DNA from 4 places in the Embleya sp. NPDC020630 genome. Region 3 is predicted to be linked to each of the others. Evidence: riboswitches for the same ligand, from Rfam matches in the RefSeq annotation. Region 3 holds a riboswitch; each other region holds the start of a gene.
The links. A riboswitch is a leader RNA that binds a small molecule or an ion and turns the genes downstream of it on or off. The one in region 3 is predicted to bind cobalamin.
Positions count from the first base shown of each region.

Region 1: another riboswitch for cobalamin. It lies ahead of ACH4XV_RS05585 (ribonucleoside-diphosphate reductase subunit alpha); the one in region 3 lies ahead of ACH4XV_RS14305 (energy-coupling factor ABC transporter permease).
Region 2: another riboswitch for cobalamin. It lies ahead of metE (5-methyltetrahydropteroyltriglutamate--homocysteine S-methyltransferase); the one in region 3 lies ahead of ACH4XV_RS14305 (energy-coupling factor ABC transporter permease).
Region 4: another riboswitch for cobalamin. It lies ahead of ACH4XV_RS03555 (peptidase); the one in region 3 lies ahead of ACH4XV_RS14305 (energy-coupling factor ABC transporter permease).

Region 1 covers NZ_JBIRUB010000001.1:1,347,581-1,351,391, reverse strand. The annotation lists gene ACH4XV_RS05590 (ribonucleotide-diphosphate reductase subunit beta) at 1-192, opposite strand, end outside; gene ACH4XV_RS05585 (ribonucleoside-diphosphate reductase subunit alpha) at 210-2,543, opposite strand; cobalamin riboswitch at 2,620-2,873, opposite strand; gene ACH4XV_RS05580 (hypothetical protein) at 3,303-3,491, opposite strand; gene mug (G/U mismatch-specific DNA glycosylase) at 3,651-3,811, opposite strand, start outside.
Region 2 covers NZ_JBIRUB010000001.1:894,486-898,296, reverse strand. The annotation lists gene ACH4XV_RS03600 (IS630 family transposase) at 254-784, opposite strand; gene ACH4XV_RS03595 (winged helix-turn-helix domain-containing protein) at 781-1,269, opposite strand; cobalamin riboswitch at 1,339-1,556, shown strand; gene metE (5-methyltetrahydropteroyltriglutamate--homocysteine S-methyltransferase) at 1,720-3,811, shown strand, end outside.
Region 3 covers NZ_JBIRUB010000003.1:654,673-658,483, reverse strand. The annotation lists gene cbiQ (cobalt ECF transporter T component CbiQ) at 1-524, opposite strand, end outside; gene ACH4XV_RS14310 (energy-coupling factor ABC transporter substrate-binding protein) at 528-908, opposite strand; gene ACH4XV_RS14305 (energy-coupling factor ABC transporter permease) at 905-1,618, opposite strand; cobalamin riboswitch at 1,646-1,855, opposite strand; gene ACH4XV_RS14300 (RDD family protein) at 2,043-2,588, opposite strand; gene ACH4XV_RS14295 (class II aldolase/adducin family protein) at 2,727-3,587, opposite strand.
Region 4 covers NZ_JBIRUB010000001.1:884,154-887,964, forward strand. The annotation lists gene ACH4XV_RS03555 (peptidase) at 371-1,468, opposite strand; cobalamin riboswitch at 1,598-1,733, opposite strand; cobalamin riboswitch at 2,058-2,239, shown strand; gene ACH4XV_RS03560 (cob(I)yrinic acid a,c-diamide adenosyltransferase) at 2,286-2,873, shown strand; gene ACH4XV_RS03565 (ECF transporter S component) at 3,321-3,811, opposite strand, start outside.

The DNA of each region.
Region 1 (3,811 bases), on a different contig from region 3:
CACGATCGTGTCGCCGGTCGCGAAGAACGCGACCAGGCGCTGCACGAGGTGCCGCTCCGCCGGGCTGAGCTTGTCCAGGTCGGCGAGGTCGCTGTGCAGGTCGACCTCTTCGACCGTCCAGGTGTTGCGGATCGCCGCCCGGTACTTCTCGTAGAAGTCCGGATACCGCATCGGGCGCAGCGTGAGGTTCATTCCGGGATCGAGCAGGCTCACGTGCACGCCTCACATGCTTCGGGGTTCTCCAGCGAGCAGGCGATAATCTCGACATCGGAGGGGGCGAGGTCCGAGATCTCCTCGACCGGCGCGGCGGACGCCTGCGCGGGCACGGTCGCCTGCTGGATCCGCGTCGCGGGGCGCGAGCGCAGGTAGTACGTGGTCTTGAGACCGGTGGACCACGCGTAGCGGTACATCGAGGACAGCTTGCCGATGGTCGGGTCGGCCATGAACAGGTTCAGCGACTGCGACTGGTCGATGTACGGCGAGCGGGCCGCCGCCAGGTCGATCAGCGCGCGCTGCGGCAGCTCCCACGCGGTGCGGTACAACTCCCGTACGTCCTCCGGGAGTTCGGCGATGCCCTGGACCGAGCCCTCGGCGCGCTTGATCCGGTCGCGCACCTCGGGGGTCCACAGGCCGCGGGCCTTGAGCTCGCGCACCAGGTAGCCGTTGATCTGCAGGAACTCGCCGGACAGCGTCTCGCGCTTGAACAGGTTGGACACCTGCGGCTCGATGCACTCGTAGGCGCCGGCGATGGAGGCGATGGTCGCGGTCGGCGCGATCGCCACGAGCAGCGAGTTGCGCAGCCCGTGCTCGGCCACGCGGGTGCGCAGCGCGTCCCAGCGCTTGGTCTGGGTCGGGTACACGCCCTCCCACAGGTCCGGCTGGAGCCGGCCGCGCGCGGCGTGCGTCTCGGCGTACGCCGGGTGCGGGCCGTGTACCTCGGCGAGCGCCGAGGACGTCTCCAAGGCGGTGAGGTAGATCTCCTCGGAGATCAGCGTGGACAACTCGCGCGCCTCGGCCGAGTCGAACGGCAGGCCGAGCGTGAAGAACACGTCCTGCAGGCCCATCAACCCCAGGCCCACCGGGCGCCAGCGCGGGTTGGACGCGGCGGCCTGGTCGGTCGGGTAGTAGTTGATGTCGATCACGCGGTCGAGGAAGATCACCGCGGTGCGCACCGTGGCGCGCAGCTTGTCCCAGTCCATGCCCTCGCCGGCGACCACGTGCGCGCCGAGGTTGACCGAGCCGAGGTTGCACACGGCGGTCTCGCCGTCGCTGGTGACCTCCAGGATCTCGGTGCACAGGTTGGACAGGTGCACCACGTTGCCCGGCTCGGCGGCCTGGTTGCAGGTCCGGTTGGCGGCGTCCTTGAAGGTCATCCAGCCGTTGCCGGTCTGCGCGAGCGTGCGCATCATCCGGGCGTACAGGTCGCGCGCGGGCATCTGCCGGACGAACCGGCCGTCCCGCTCGGCGGTCTCGTACACCTCGTCGAACTCGGCGCCCCACAGGTCGGGCAGCTCGGGCAGCTCGTTCGGGTCGAACAACGACCAGACGCCGTCCTCCTCGACGCGCCGCATGAACAGGTCCGGCACCCAGTTGGCCAGGTTGAGGTTGTGCGCGCGACGCGCGTCCTCGCCGGTGTTCTCCCGCAGTTCGAGGAACTCCAGGATGTCGGGGTGCCAGGTCTCCAGGTACACGCAGGCCGCGCCCTTGCGCCGGCCGCCCTGGTTGACCGCGGCCACCGACGAGTCGAGGGTCTTCAGCCACGGCACGATGCCGTTGGAGTGCCCGTTGGTGCCCCGGATCAGCGAGCCGCGCGAGCGCACCCGCGACCAGGCCACGCCGATGCCGCCGGCGAACTTCGACAGCCGGGCGATTCGCCCGTACATGTCGTAGATCGACTCCAGCTCGTCCTTGGGCGAGTCGAGCAGGTAGCACGAGGACATCTGGGTGTGCACGGTGCCGGAGTTGAACAGCGTCGGCGAGCTGGGCAGGTAGGCCAGCGAGGACATCAGCCGGTAGAAGCCGATCGCCTCGCCGGGCTCCTTGGACAGACCGCACGCCACGCGCAGCAGGAAGTGCTGCGGGGTCTCGACCACCTTGCGCGAGACGGGGTGGCGCAGCAGGTAGCGGTCGTAGACGGTGCGCAGACCGAAGTACTCGAAGCGGCGGTCCCCGTCGGCGTCGACGGCGGCGTCCAATTCGGCGGCGTGCGCGGCGACGAACGCCGCGGTCTCCGCGCCGATGATGCCCTCGCGGTGACCGAGCGCGATGCCGGCGCTGAAGGAGGCGACGCCGGCCTCGGCGGCCTCGTCGGCGATCCGGCCGGCCAGCAGGCGCGCGGCGAGCCGCGAGTAGGCGGGCTCCTCGGCGATCAGCTCGGCGGCTGTGCGCACGGCCAGGTCGGCCGCCGCGCCGCGGTCCGCACCCTCGTTCAGACCCGCGACGACCCGGCGGACGACCCGATCCGGATCGACCTCCGGCAGATCGCGCGCCTGGGTGCGCACCAGGGTGGCAAGGCGGTCCTCGGGGCTCTCGTCGACCCGCATCCGGGTCGCGCCCACGCTGTCCACAACGGTCACGTGCTCTCTCCTCGCGAGCTCGTACGTACAGGTGACCCCACGCCCGAAGGCGCGGGCAGCCGGCAGGTATTCGGACTCGCGGGCATGCCGGGGCACCGCCGGGCACGGCGTGTGCTCGGTGGTCCGCGGAGTGCCTAGGGGTCGTCGCTTCCCGTACGCCCTTCGGCGTCCGGCGCTCCATGACGACTTTCGTTCCCGCTCACCGCTGCGGGGGCAGTTCCGGCCTCGCACCGGATTCCCTCTTGCCTCGCCTTCCCGAAAACTTCGGTCGGGCGAACCAGCTGCGTCGCAGAGCATATATGTAGTGGCGGGGTGGTCGTCGCACCCCCAGGTGTTGTGTCGCGTCCCGATTCCCGGCGTGTCACGGTTCGCCGGAGACGTGCCCGGGTGGTACGACCGGCGGGCAATTGCGACGCGCGTCGAGCACCCCGAACCCCCGCTCTCCCGGCGCCCGTCCGGCCCCACCGGGCCTGCGCGGGCCGCGTGGGGCGGAGCCGAGGGCGGCGGGGGGCGGCGGCGACGGACCGGATGGACGGGGCGTCGCGCGTCGGCCGCCGCGCCGATCGGCCGGCAAATTCCTTCCTCGCCGGGCGTGTCGGCACACGCGTGACAAGAAGCACATCGCGCGGCGGCCGGCCGATTCACGCGGAGCGGATCGGCGGCCCCGGCCCTCGGGTCGGGACCGGCGGGGGCGCCTCCGGACCCGGATCGCGCCACGTGGCCGGCTCACGGGCGACGCGTGCGCGGGCTCGGTCCGGGTGGGCGGGCGTGTCGGGGCGGGCTGCCTTGCGGTCGGTCGGCCGGCCAGGGTACCTCCCGGCCCGAGTCGCGCCATTCGGCGACCAACGCCTCGTAGACGGGAGTCTCGAACGTCTCGGTGGGCCACGGCCCGTACGGGGCTCGCAGGATCTTCATGCCGACCCAACCTCACGAGGGGGCGCGAAGTAACCACCAACCGGGTGATGCCACTCGGTCGATTGACGGCCCCGCCCCCGAGTCGGGTCGCCCACGCCGACGCCCGGTCGCCGCCGCACAGGGTGAGCGGCACGGATGGCGCCCCCGCGCGCGGCCCTCCTACTCGGTCGGGTAGGCCGCAGTGCGCAGGGCGGTGAAGGCTTCGGCGAGGGCCGCGGCCGTCCAGTGGGCGTTCAGGCCGCTGGGGTTGGGGAGTACCCAGATTCCGGTGTCGTCGATCGTCTCCGGCCGGCGGCCGACCACCGCCTTGGGGCGGCCGA
Region 2 (3,811 bases), on a different contig from region 3:
GGACGAACCGCCGAAGTCTCCGAGGCAGCCTCGTCCTTGGTGTCGCGACCGCGTTCGTTCCGACAGGATCACCGCCCGAGGGGGCACGCCGACCGGGACGAACGCGGCAACGCGCCACGAGGACCGACTCGATCGCAGCGACGCCGGCTGCGTCCACGTCTTCGAACGTACTCTCGCCGTCAGGCGCGTGCACCGGGCTCCCCCGGGTGCCTCTTGTGCGTCTACTGAGCTTTGCGGATCCGGTTGTTGGTGTTCATCGCGTCAGGGCGGTTGCTGCGAGGAAGCCGTTGAGGAGTGCGGGGCGATGTTGGATGTCCCGCAGCCCTTGGCGTGCGACGGTGACGAGCTCGTCGAGGGTGCGGGCGCCGAGGTTGGCCAGGGGCCCGCTCTTCAGGTGCGCCCAACTGCCTTCCACCGGGTTGAGGTCGGGAGAGTACGGTGGCAGGAAGACCAGGGTGAGCCAGTCGACGCGGTCGGCGAAGGCGCGCATCCGGCGGCTGCGATGACTGCCGAGGTTGTCCCACACCAGAACGATGGGTCGATCGAAAGTCCTGTGTATGTCCGGGAGTTGGCGGATCAGCTCCCGGTCGGTGACCGAGCCCGGCACCATGCGGTACAGGAACTTCGGCAGCCCGTTCGGTGGGTAACAGCACCAGCCGACCAGCGAGGTCTTCGGCCGTTTCCCCATCCGCACCCGCAGGATCGGGGTGCGGCCCCGCGGAGCCCACGTCGCGCGGACCGGAGGCAGCAGCGACAGCGCGGTCTCGTCCGCGAAGACGATCACCGCATCCGTCCTCTTTGCGGTGGTTTTACCTGAGGCCACACCGTGCTCCTCCAGGTCGTCACCGCCTCCTCGTCTCGTTCCAACGCACGCCGGGCGGGCCGCTGCCGCGACCAACCGTGGGCCTTCAACAGCCGCCACACGCTCGACGGGGACGCGTAGACCACCCCGGTGACCTGCGTGATCACCCGCCCGACCCGCGCGAGCGTCCAGAGCTGCCCGGTGAACCCGGCCGCCTCCGGACCTGCCTCCAACACCGCCGCCACCTCGGCGAAGCCCTCGTCCGACACCCGCCGGTGGGCACCCGGCGGGCCGGCCGACCGCAACGCGTCCGCCCCACCGTCCACCCACGCGCGATGCCACACCGACACCGCCTGCGGCGACACACCCGACCGACGCGCCACCTCCGCCTGCGACACACCCTCCGCGAACCAACCAGCCGCCCGCAACCGCAACCTCTCCCGGCGCTCCCGCTCCACCGGGGTCATCCCCGAGCTCCCCATACAGCGGGTATGCCCACATTTGACACACCGTCAATCGGACCCGGAAACGTCAGTAAGCTGTCGCACGCAGTCGGTTCGCCCTGCCATCCGGGTAGGCGCGTCGCAAGAGGGAACCCGGTGCGAATCCGGGACTGCCCCGCAGCGGTGAGTGGGAACGACCGCCGTCAACAGCACTGGACCCGTTTCGGTCCGGGAAGCGACGGCCAGTAGGTGTCCGCCCTCGGTGGATGTGCCCGCGAGTCCGAAGACCTGCCACTGCCCGTGCGCTGTCGCAGCGCACGGAGAGCTCGGTGACCTCGTGGGCGGGTCGGCGGACAACCGGTGGGACACGTATGTGCGCGCGAATACGCCGACGTGGCCCGTGTGGTTTGCCATCCCTTCGTGCCTGCGATCCGTCTCCGGGATCTTGTCGACAGGCTCGCGAAGGAGAGTTCCGTGACCACCAAGACCGCAGCCGCGGCAGCCCGCGCCACCGTGTACGGCTATCCCCGTCAGGGCCCGAACCGGGAACTGAAGAAGGTCGTCGAGGGCTACTGGGCCGGCCGCACCGATGCGCAGGCGCTTCGGGACACCTCGGCCGAACTGCGCCTGGCCAACTGGCGGCGCCTCGCCGAGGCCGGCATCCACGAGGTGCCCACCGGCGACTTCTCGCTGTACGACCACGTCCTCGATACCACCGTCGCCGTGGGCGCGATCCCGGCCCGGCATCGCGCCGCCGTCGAAGCCGACGCCCTGGACGGCTACTTCGCCATGGCCCGCGGCACGCAGGACGTCGCGCCGCTCGAGATGACCAAGTGGTTCGACACGAACTATCACTACCTCGTCCCCGAACTCGGGCCGGACACCGTCTTCGAGGCGAACTCCGTCAAGCAGGTGGCCGAGTTCCGGGAGGCCGTCGCGCTGGGCCTGACCGCCCGACCGGTGCTGGTGGGCCCGCTCACCTACCTCCTGCTGGCCAAGCCCGCGCCGGGGGTCGCGGCCGACTTCCAGCCGCTGACCCTGCTGGACCGGCTCCTTCCGGCGTACGCGCGGTTGCTCGCCGACCTGCGCACCGCCGGGGCCGAGTGGGTGCAACTCGACGAACCGGCGCTGGTGCAGGATCGCAGCTTCGCCGAACTGGGCGCCGCCGCCCGCGTCTACCGCGACCTCGGCAAACTGACCGATCGGCCCAAGCTCCTCGTGGCCTCGTACTTCGACCGCCTCGGCGAGGCGCTGCCGATTCTGGCCAAAGCCCCGATCGAGGGCCTGGCACTGGACTTCACCGGCTCCGCCGCCGCCAACCTGGACGCGTTGGCCGCCGTCGGCGGGCTGCCCGGCAAACGTCTGGTCGCCGGTGTCGTGGACGGCCGCAACGTGTGGATCAACGACCTCGGCAAGTCCCTGACGACCCTCGGCATACAGCTGGGCTTGGCCGACCGCGTCGATGTCGCCGCCTCCTGCTCGTTGTTGCACGTGCCGCTGGACGCCGACGCCGAACGCGACATCGACCCGCAGATCGCCCGGTGGCTCGCGTTCGCCCGCCAGAAGACCGAGGAGATCGTCACCCTGGCCAGCGGCCTCGCTCGAGGCACCGACACCATTGCGACCCACCTCGCCGCCAACCGGGCCGACCTGGCCGCACGCAAGGCGTCCGCGCTCACCCACGACCCCGCCGTGCGCGCCCGCGCCGCCGCGGTCACCGACACCGACGCGCGCCGCGGCAAGCCGTACGCCCAACGGGCCGAGGTCCAACGCGCGCATCTGGGGCTGCCGTTGCTGCCCACGACCACCATCGGCTCCTTCCCGCAGACCGCCGAGCTGCGCGCCGCCCGCGCCGACCTGCGCGCGGGACGCATCGACGGCGTTGGGTACGAGGAGCGCATCGAGGCCGAGATCCGCGACGTGATCTCCTTCCAGGAAAAGGCCGGTATCGACGTCCTCGTCCACGGCGAGGCCGAACGCAACGACATGGTGCAGTACTTCGCCGAACAGCTCACCGGGTACGTCGCCACCCGGCACGGCTGGGTCCAGTCCTACGGCACCCGGTACGTGCGCCCGCCGATCCTGGCCGGCGACATCTCCCGCCCCGACCCGATGACCGTGCGCTGGACCGCGTTCGCCCAGTCGTTGTCCGACCGACCCGTCAAGGGCATGCTGACCGGACCGGTGACCATGCTCGCCTGGTCCTTCGTCCGCGACGACCAACCGCTCGGCGACACCGCCCGACAGGTCGCGCTCGCGCTGCGCGACGAAGTCAACGACCTCGAGGCGGCCGGGAGTTCGATCATCCAGGTGGACGAACCCGCGTTGCGCGAAACGCTGCCGCTGCGCGCCGTGGACCACGCCGAATACCTGGCCTGGGCCACCGAGGCATTCCGCCTGAGCACGTCCGGCGTACGCGCGGCAACCCAGATCCACACCCACATGTGCTACGCCGAGTTCGGCGACATCGTGCAGGCCATCGACGACCTCGACGCCGACGTGATCAGCCTGAAGGCGGCCCGCTCGCACATGCAGGTCGCCGGCGAACTCGCCGCCCACGGCTACC
Region 3 (3,811 bases):
GCCCGCCGGGTGCGATGCCCGAGCCGCCCGGCCTGGGCCTGGTTGATCCGGGTGGTGGTGTCGTAGAGCAGGAACAACATCCGGTACATCACCGCCGCCACGTCCACCACGGCCGCCGGCACACCCACCCGGGTCAGCCGGGGCAGGACGTCCGACAGCGGCGTGGTGAACGCGAACAACAACATCGCCAAACCGGCCGCGCCGGAGCGGGCCACCAACTCGCCCGCGTGGCGCGGCCCGTCCGGCGCCCAGCCGACGCCGTCCGCGCGGATCGACACGAGCAGGGTCAGCGCGCCGGTCACCGCGAATCCCAGCGGCGCGCGGGCCGCCCGCCACAGTCGTCGGGCGGGCACCTCGGCGAAGCCGAGCGCGATGGTCAGCACGGCGACCGCGACCAGCACCGCGCCGGGCCACGGCGGCAGCGCCACCGCGCACCCGAGCAGCCCGAAGGAGAGCACGGCCTTGTCGGCCGGATGGCGGCGGCGCCAGGCACTGGCATGCGCCGCCGCGTCGATCGGCAGCACGGGTCAGCGACCCGGAACCGATACCGGGTCCTGCGCGGCGGCCGGATCGGGCCCCGGGCCCGACCCGTCGGGGGTGTCGCTCGCCTCGGGCGCGAGCTTTCGGCGGGTGCGCTTGACGCCGAACATGTACCCGACGACACCCGCGCCGAGCGCGGCCTGGAGCGCGAACAGGCCGGACTCGATCTCGCCGGACGGCGGCTCGTACAGCGGGCTGAACCACGGCTTGTAGTCCGGGTCGTTCTCGGTGATCGCGGTCTCGGCCCGGGTGTCGGAACCCGTGAACGGCTCGTCCTTGTCGTCGCCCATGCCGAACACCACGGGCAGCGCCGCGAGCAGCACCACGGCCAGCACGAGCAGCAGGTTGATCTTCGTCGAGCGCTTCACTTGCTCTTCTCCTCCTCGCGCACGGGCCGGGCGTCGCTCAGCACGCCGAGGCGGATCAGGTCACCGCGACTGGATTGGCGCAGCAGGCGCACCACCAGGACGGTCAGCAGGCCCTCGCTGATCGCCAGCGGGATCTGGGTGAGCGAGAAGATGCCGCCGAACTTGGCCAGCGCGCCCGGGAATCCGCTGTCCGGGTCGGGGAAGGCGAGGGCGAGCTGCACGCTGGTGACGCAGTAGGTGCTCAGGTCCGCGACGAACGCGCCGGCGAACACCGCGACGTCCAGCGGCATGGTGCCGCCGCGCCGGTCCAGGAGCGAGCGGGCGAGCCGGTACGCGCCGTAGCCGGCCCAGGGGCCGACGATCGCCATCGAGAACACGTTCGCGCCGAGCGTGGTCAACCCGCCGTGGGCGAGCAACAACGCCTGGAAGAGCAGGGTGATCGTGCCGAGCACCGCCATGATCGGTGGCCGGAACAGGATGGCGCCCAGGCCGGTGCCGGTGGGATGCGAGCAACTGCCGGTGACGGATGGGATCTTCAGCGCGGACAACACGAACGAGAAGGCGCCGGACGCGCCGAGCAGCAGGGTGTTCTCGGGCCGATCGCGCACCTCGCGGGTGAGCGCGCGGGCACCGTGGACGACGAACGGGGTCGACGCGACGCCCCAGGCGGCGGCGTGTTCCCAGGGCAGATAGCCCTCGGCGATATGCATGAGGAAGGGTCCCTCTCCAACACCTCGTGGACGGACGATCGCCGTGGCCGGTCTCCTGGCTGACGGGTCGTGCGTTCACGTCTCCGCCTTCCCGGGTCCGCGACAGCGGTCCCAGTGGCTTCCCGAGGCGACGAATCAACGTTCCCGCGGGGGTGGAGGAGAACTTCCCGATCACAGTGGCGAGGGCCGCGCCGGCATCGAACCGGCTTCCCGAGCACCACGGCGAGCCGACACTAGTGGTCGAGTGGACATGGCGACAAGGTGGCATCTGCAAACCGTGCGCAAGACCACAAGGCGGACGGAGCGGCGGAGCAATAGCCGCATTCCGGGGCGGCGCACGACGGCCCGTCCGGGCGGGAGCGCGGAGCGAGGCACGCTCGCGATCGTGGGACCAGCCGCCCCTGCTGGAGGGAGAAGCGGGCCCTCAGCACAGTCCGGGGCCGCGTCCTCGGACCACCAGGGTGCCCGCGACCCGGTCGCCGATCCGCTGGCCCCGCTCGCTGGTGAGCACCGCGACCAACCCGATCACACCGAGCGCGAACGCGTCGACGCACAGCAGCACCCAACGGATCGCCAGTTGGCGCCGCCCGGCCCGACCACCGGACACGTCGACCACACGAATCCCGAACGCCTGCATGCCCCAGGTACGCCCGTCGTGCTCGGCGGGCCGCAGCACCCAGTACCAGAACAGGATCGCCACCGCGACCACGAGCACACCGGCGGTGATCGTCGCGGTGAGCGGACCGCTGCGGATCGAACCGTCGGGGTGGGTGGGCAGTAGCACGAACAGGAACATCGCGGCGCCGGGCAGCAGCGCGGAGGCGATCACGTCCACCGCGAACTGGCCGATCCGCCGGTACAGCAACGACGGACCGACCCGATGTTCGATCGTCGGCAGCCACACCCGGGCGCGTGGCCCGACGGGATGGGCCGAGCGCGCGAAGCGCTGCGGAAGGCTCCGTTCGTACATGGTGTTGTACTTTCCGCAACCGGGCGGGTTGACTCCCGGCACGGCCGATCTCGCGGAGATTGCGCCCGGTCGGCGGACAATCCGCCCGATCGGGCGGCGGCGAAATGATCATCGATCGGCGGGATCGACCGAAAACGATCAGATCGTCATCGGGCCGTCGACCCCGAACAGGTCCGGCTCGGAGCGGCTGATCACGTCGTACAGCGGCTTGTAGTTGATCCACGCCACCGTGTCGTTGCCGAGCTGCTCCCGGGTCAGCCGCGCGTTCTCCGGCGAGATCGGCCGCAGTTCGCCGGCCGCCTGGGCCAACAGCTGGACCTGGCAGGAGCGCTCCATGGTGATGAACCACCACGCCGCCGCGTCCACCGACTGTCCGACGGTGAGCAGACCGTGGTTGCGCAGGATCAGCGCCTTGCGCGAGCCGAGCGTCTTGGCGATCCGCCGCCCCTCCTCGGCGTCGAGCACCACGCCCGCGTAGTCGTCGAAGAGTTCGTGGTCCTCGTAGAACGGACAAACGTCCTGGGTGATCGGCTCCAGCCGGATCCCGAGCGCGGACAACGCGCGCCCGTGCGTGGAGTGGCTGTGCGCCGCGGCGACCACGTCGGGGCGGGCCGCGTGGATCTGCGAGTGGATCGCGAACGCGGCCTGGTTGACGTGGAATCGGCCCTCGACGACCTGCCCCTCGTGGTTGACCAGGATCAGGTCGTCCACGGTGATGTGCTTGAACGACATCCCGAACGGGTTGACCCAGAAGTGGTCGACGAACCCGGGGTCGCGCGCGGTGATGTGCCCGGCCACCCCCTCCTCGAAGCCGAACCGGCCGAACAGCCGCAGTGCCGCGGTCAGTCGCTCCTTGCGGTGCCGGCGCTCCTGCTCCACGGTTTCGAACGTGGGCGGCAGCGCGAAGCTCAGATCGGTGGGCGAGACCGGTCGCGGCGGCGCCGACCGCCCCGTGCTCGGCGGGCCGTCCTGGGGGCGGGGCGCATCGGTGGCGGACATGTCCATCTCCTCGGACTCGGGGCGCGCACGGGTGCCGCCGACGCTACCCGCGAGTCACATCCGAGGACAGCCTTGCGCGGGCGCCGGATCGCACGGGGGCGCGCGGCCCGGGATTCTAGCGTCCGAACGCCGTGCGGATCGGGTTTCCGGCAATTAATCGAATATTGCCCACGACTGCCTTCGGGCCGCTCCTACGCTGCCGTTCAGCGAGTCCGGGAGGTCGA
Region 4 (3,811 bases), on a different contig from region 3:
TCGCCGCACTTCTCCCAACCGCCTGGTGGTCTGAACCAGCAAGAGGCGCCGACCTGGGCTTTTGCCTTGGTCGGCGCCCCTTGAACACCGTCGGGACGACAGGATTTGGATCTGCGACCCCTTGACCCCCAGTGCTCGAACGGGCTTTCTTGTTGTGCCCGTTGGTGCAGAAGCCTTGGGCTGGACGCCTTCCTGTCCGGGTGTCGTGGGGATTGTCGATGCCGCGTGATCCCCAATCCGTGAGAGGGCCGTGGGATAGGTGCTGTTGTCGCGACATGCTCGCCGCCTCGGGAGGAGGGGTCCCGGGGACCGACGCCCGCACTGTCGAGGCAGCGGCCACCGTGTCGACGGTGGCCGCTGCCTCGTCTGGTCAGGGTGTGGTGGGGCAGTGCAGTGTGGGGGCGTTCCGGTGAGCGCCCGCACTGCTCAGGTCGGCGAAGCCGGTGCCGGCCAGGCCGAGGACCGCCTGAGCGGTGGCCCTGGTGGCGGTGGCCGGGTTGTACCCGCCGGCGTCGTAGGCGATCGCGCCTCGCGTGGCCGTGGATGCCGAGCAACCGACCTGACGTTCGGTCAGGAAATGCCGGGCGGCCAGGCCCGGTATCACGCGCCAGGACGAGAGCAGGGCCTGGGCGGCCAGGCCGGTGCTGTTGGCGTTCGAGGTGGTGGCGCCCCCCGTACCGAAGCCGCCGTCGGAAAGCTGATGTGAGGCCAGCCAGTTCAGTCCGGCTGCCGCTTCCTGGTGGCGCCCGGTGGCGGCCAGCGCCTGCACGCTCATCGCGGTCGAGTCGGCGTCGCTGGTGCAGGTGGACAGACCGTAGTCGAGGGGGAATCCGCCGTCGGCGCAGTGTGCGTCTGCCAGGAAGTCCACCGCGGCGGCGGGGGCGCCGGCCGGAGTGCGGTCGAGCGCCAAGAGCGCGAGGGACTGGCTGAAGGCGTTGCTGTAGTCGCCCCACGGCGAGGTGTCGGTGAAGCGGCCGGAAGGCTTTTGCAACGAGCGCAGCCGGGCCGGGAGGTCCACGCCGCCGAACGAGGTGGGGTCGACACCGCGTACCTCGGCGGCGAGGAGGGTTTTGGCGGTGGCTCCGGCGTAGGCGTTGGTGGTGCCGTCGCCGATGTACCCGGACAGGATCTCCGGACGGGCGAGCCACGTGGTGGCCTTGGCCCCGTTGCCGTCGGCGACCCCGGCGGCGGCGAATGCGAAGATCGCGTCGATCGTCAAGCCCTGGTCGGGGTAGGTCACTCCGTCGAAGGTGGTCTCGAAGCGTTCTCCGTCGACGAGTTGCCGGGCCAACCATCCCGCCGCGGCCTGGGTGCGGTTGCCGGAGAGTACGGACACGTTTGCCGGGGGCGTCGTATCGGTCGTCGGCGGTGCCGCCGCGGCGGTGGACGGGATCAGGGCGGCCGTACCGGCGAGGGCCAGTCCGCCGAACAGCGCGGCGATCCGGCGTCCGGGTCGGGTGAGCGTCATCACAGTGCCTTTCCGGGCCCATGGCACGGCGGACCCGGGAGACCCGGCGGCCGAGCGGGCACACCGACGGCGGCACCGTCCCGACGCACGCGTCGCTGGGGCTCCGTCCCGCGGACCACGACGGGGATGGGAGACGAACACTCCGGCGGCGGGCATTCGGGCTCGCCGTCGGCAGGGACGGATCACCGCTGCGGGTCAGCGCCGGATTCACACCGGACTTCCCCCGTCGTCGGAGCTACTGCGGGTCGTCGCACAAGACGATCGAACAGATGAAGACGCCCGGAATCGGTACGTCGACTGCTCAGACCTGCAGATGCCGCACTCTACGGATCGCTCACTCCGGAAGGAACTCCCTTTCCGGCCAACAAGATCGCCGGCACATGAAGGGTGGATCCGGCACTGGGCCAAGACGCGCACGACGCGGAACCCGGTAATCCTTCTTGGGGCTTCGGTACCTGCCTGCACGCCGACCTGGGGTGCGACGGTCTCAGTACGCGCGACAGGTTGGTCGACACCGGGGCATGTCGAACGGGTCGGCGTCCGAAGCGGATGAGGCTCCGGGTCGGGTCTGGTTCCGGCGAGGGCCGCGTGTCATGCTGTGGCCTGCTGTGCGACGGCGAAGCCGAGGAAACCGGTGTGATTCCGGTGCGGTCCCGCCACTGTGATCGGGGAGCGACTCCCGTCAAGGCCACGGCCCCGCTTCGGGGTTGGAAGGCCGGGGGAAGTGTTGATCCGAGAGCCAGGAGACTCACGTCGTCGCCACCTCGACACAACCGGGGCGGATTTCCCCGAGAGAGGCCGGTGGTTCGCCGTGTCTGTGGTGCTGAGCCGTATCTACACTCGCACGGGCGACGCGGGCACGACCGCGTTGGGCGACAACTCCCGTGTCCGTAAGACCGATCCTCGGATCGTCGCCTATGCCGACACCGACGAGACCAACGCCGCCATCGGCGTGGCGCTCGCGCTGGGCTGCCTGGACGCGGAGTTGCGGAACGTCCTGGAAGGCATCCAGCACGACCTGTTCGACGTGGGCGCGGACCTGTGCGCTCCGATCCGCGACGGAGACGAACGCCTGCGGGTCCGAGACGAGGACGTATCGCGCCTCGAGCGCCTGTGCGACACGTTCAACGAACGGCTCCAGCCCTTGCGGTCGTTCGTACTGCCGGGCGGTACACCCGGTGCGGCGCTCCTGCACACGGCGCGGACGGCCGCACGCCGGGCGGAACGCTCGGCGTGGGCGCTGGTCGACACGGACACGGAGTTGTCCGGCGGCGAGGCGGCGACGGTGAACCCGGTGTGCGTCCGCTATCTGAACCGTTTGTCGGACCTGCTGTTCATTCTCGCGCGGTTGGCCAACGACGGCGGGCGCGGCGACGTGCCGTGGAGTCCCGGCCGCAACCGCTGACATCGCGCCGCCACCGTTCCGCCGGCGATATCCCACCGGTCCTCGACGGGCGTGGCGGCACGAACGACTCGCCCGGGAGCCAACCGAATTGCGTTCCCGGACTTGCCACCCGGCCGCCGCCGCGGCCGGGTGGCAAGGCTACGGTCGCGGTGACCGGATCCCGCGGCTTCGGCGCCGGCCGAAGGCTCCGAGGAGCTTTCCCCATGCGCTCCTGTGCGACCCTGCGCGGGCACTTGCCCCGCCGGTCGACCCCGACCATCTCCCTGTCGGCCGGCGTCGCCGACACACAACGCACATCCGACGCGCCCAGGCCGGACGCGCATCGCGGGGTTCCACGCCGATCGTCGAGACACGTTGCCTTACGAGGTGCTCCACAGGTTCATGAGCAGCTCGCGCCCGGGCGGCGGGCGCAAGGCAGAAGCGGTGGGGGCCACCTACGGAACGCAGCTATGGAGCGGGCTTCTTCCGCTTGATGGTGGTCGCGGTAGCGACCTGCGTAAGGCCGTTGTCGGCCGGGGCGGGTTCGAACACGATCGGTGCCTCGAACGCGGCCTTGCGGGATGCGCGCCGCAGGGCGGCCAGTACCGCCGGGCCGACGAGGACGATCGCGGCGCAGTTGGTGATGGCGCGGCCGGTGTCCCATCCGAAGGTCGAGGTGAGCACGGTGAACACGAAGAATCGGCGCAGGTTGTCGAGGATGCCGTCGCCGGGGACGAAGGCCGGGCCGACCATGGATTCGGAGTCGGCGAGGAACGGCCAGAACCACATGTTCATGAGGAACCCGAACGCGTAGGCGGCGAAGACGCCGTAGCAGGCGAGCATGACGATCTCGCGCCGCCCCCGGACGCGTCGGGGCAGCAGCCCCGCGCCGAGTCCGACCCAGGCCGAGGCCAGCATCTGAAACGGCAACCACGGGCCGACGCCGGCGGTCAGCAGGG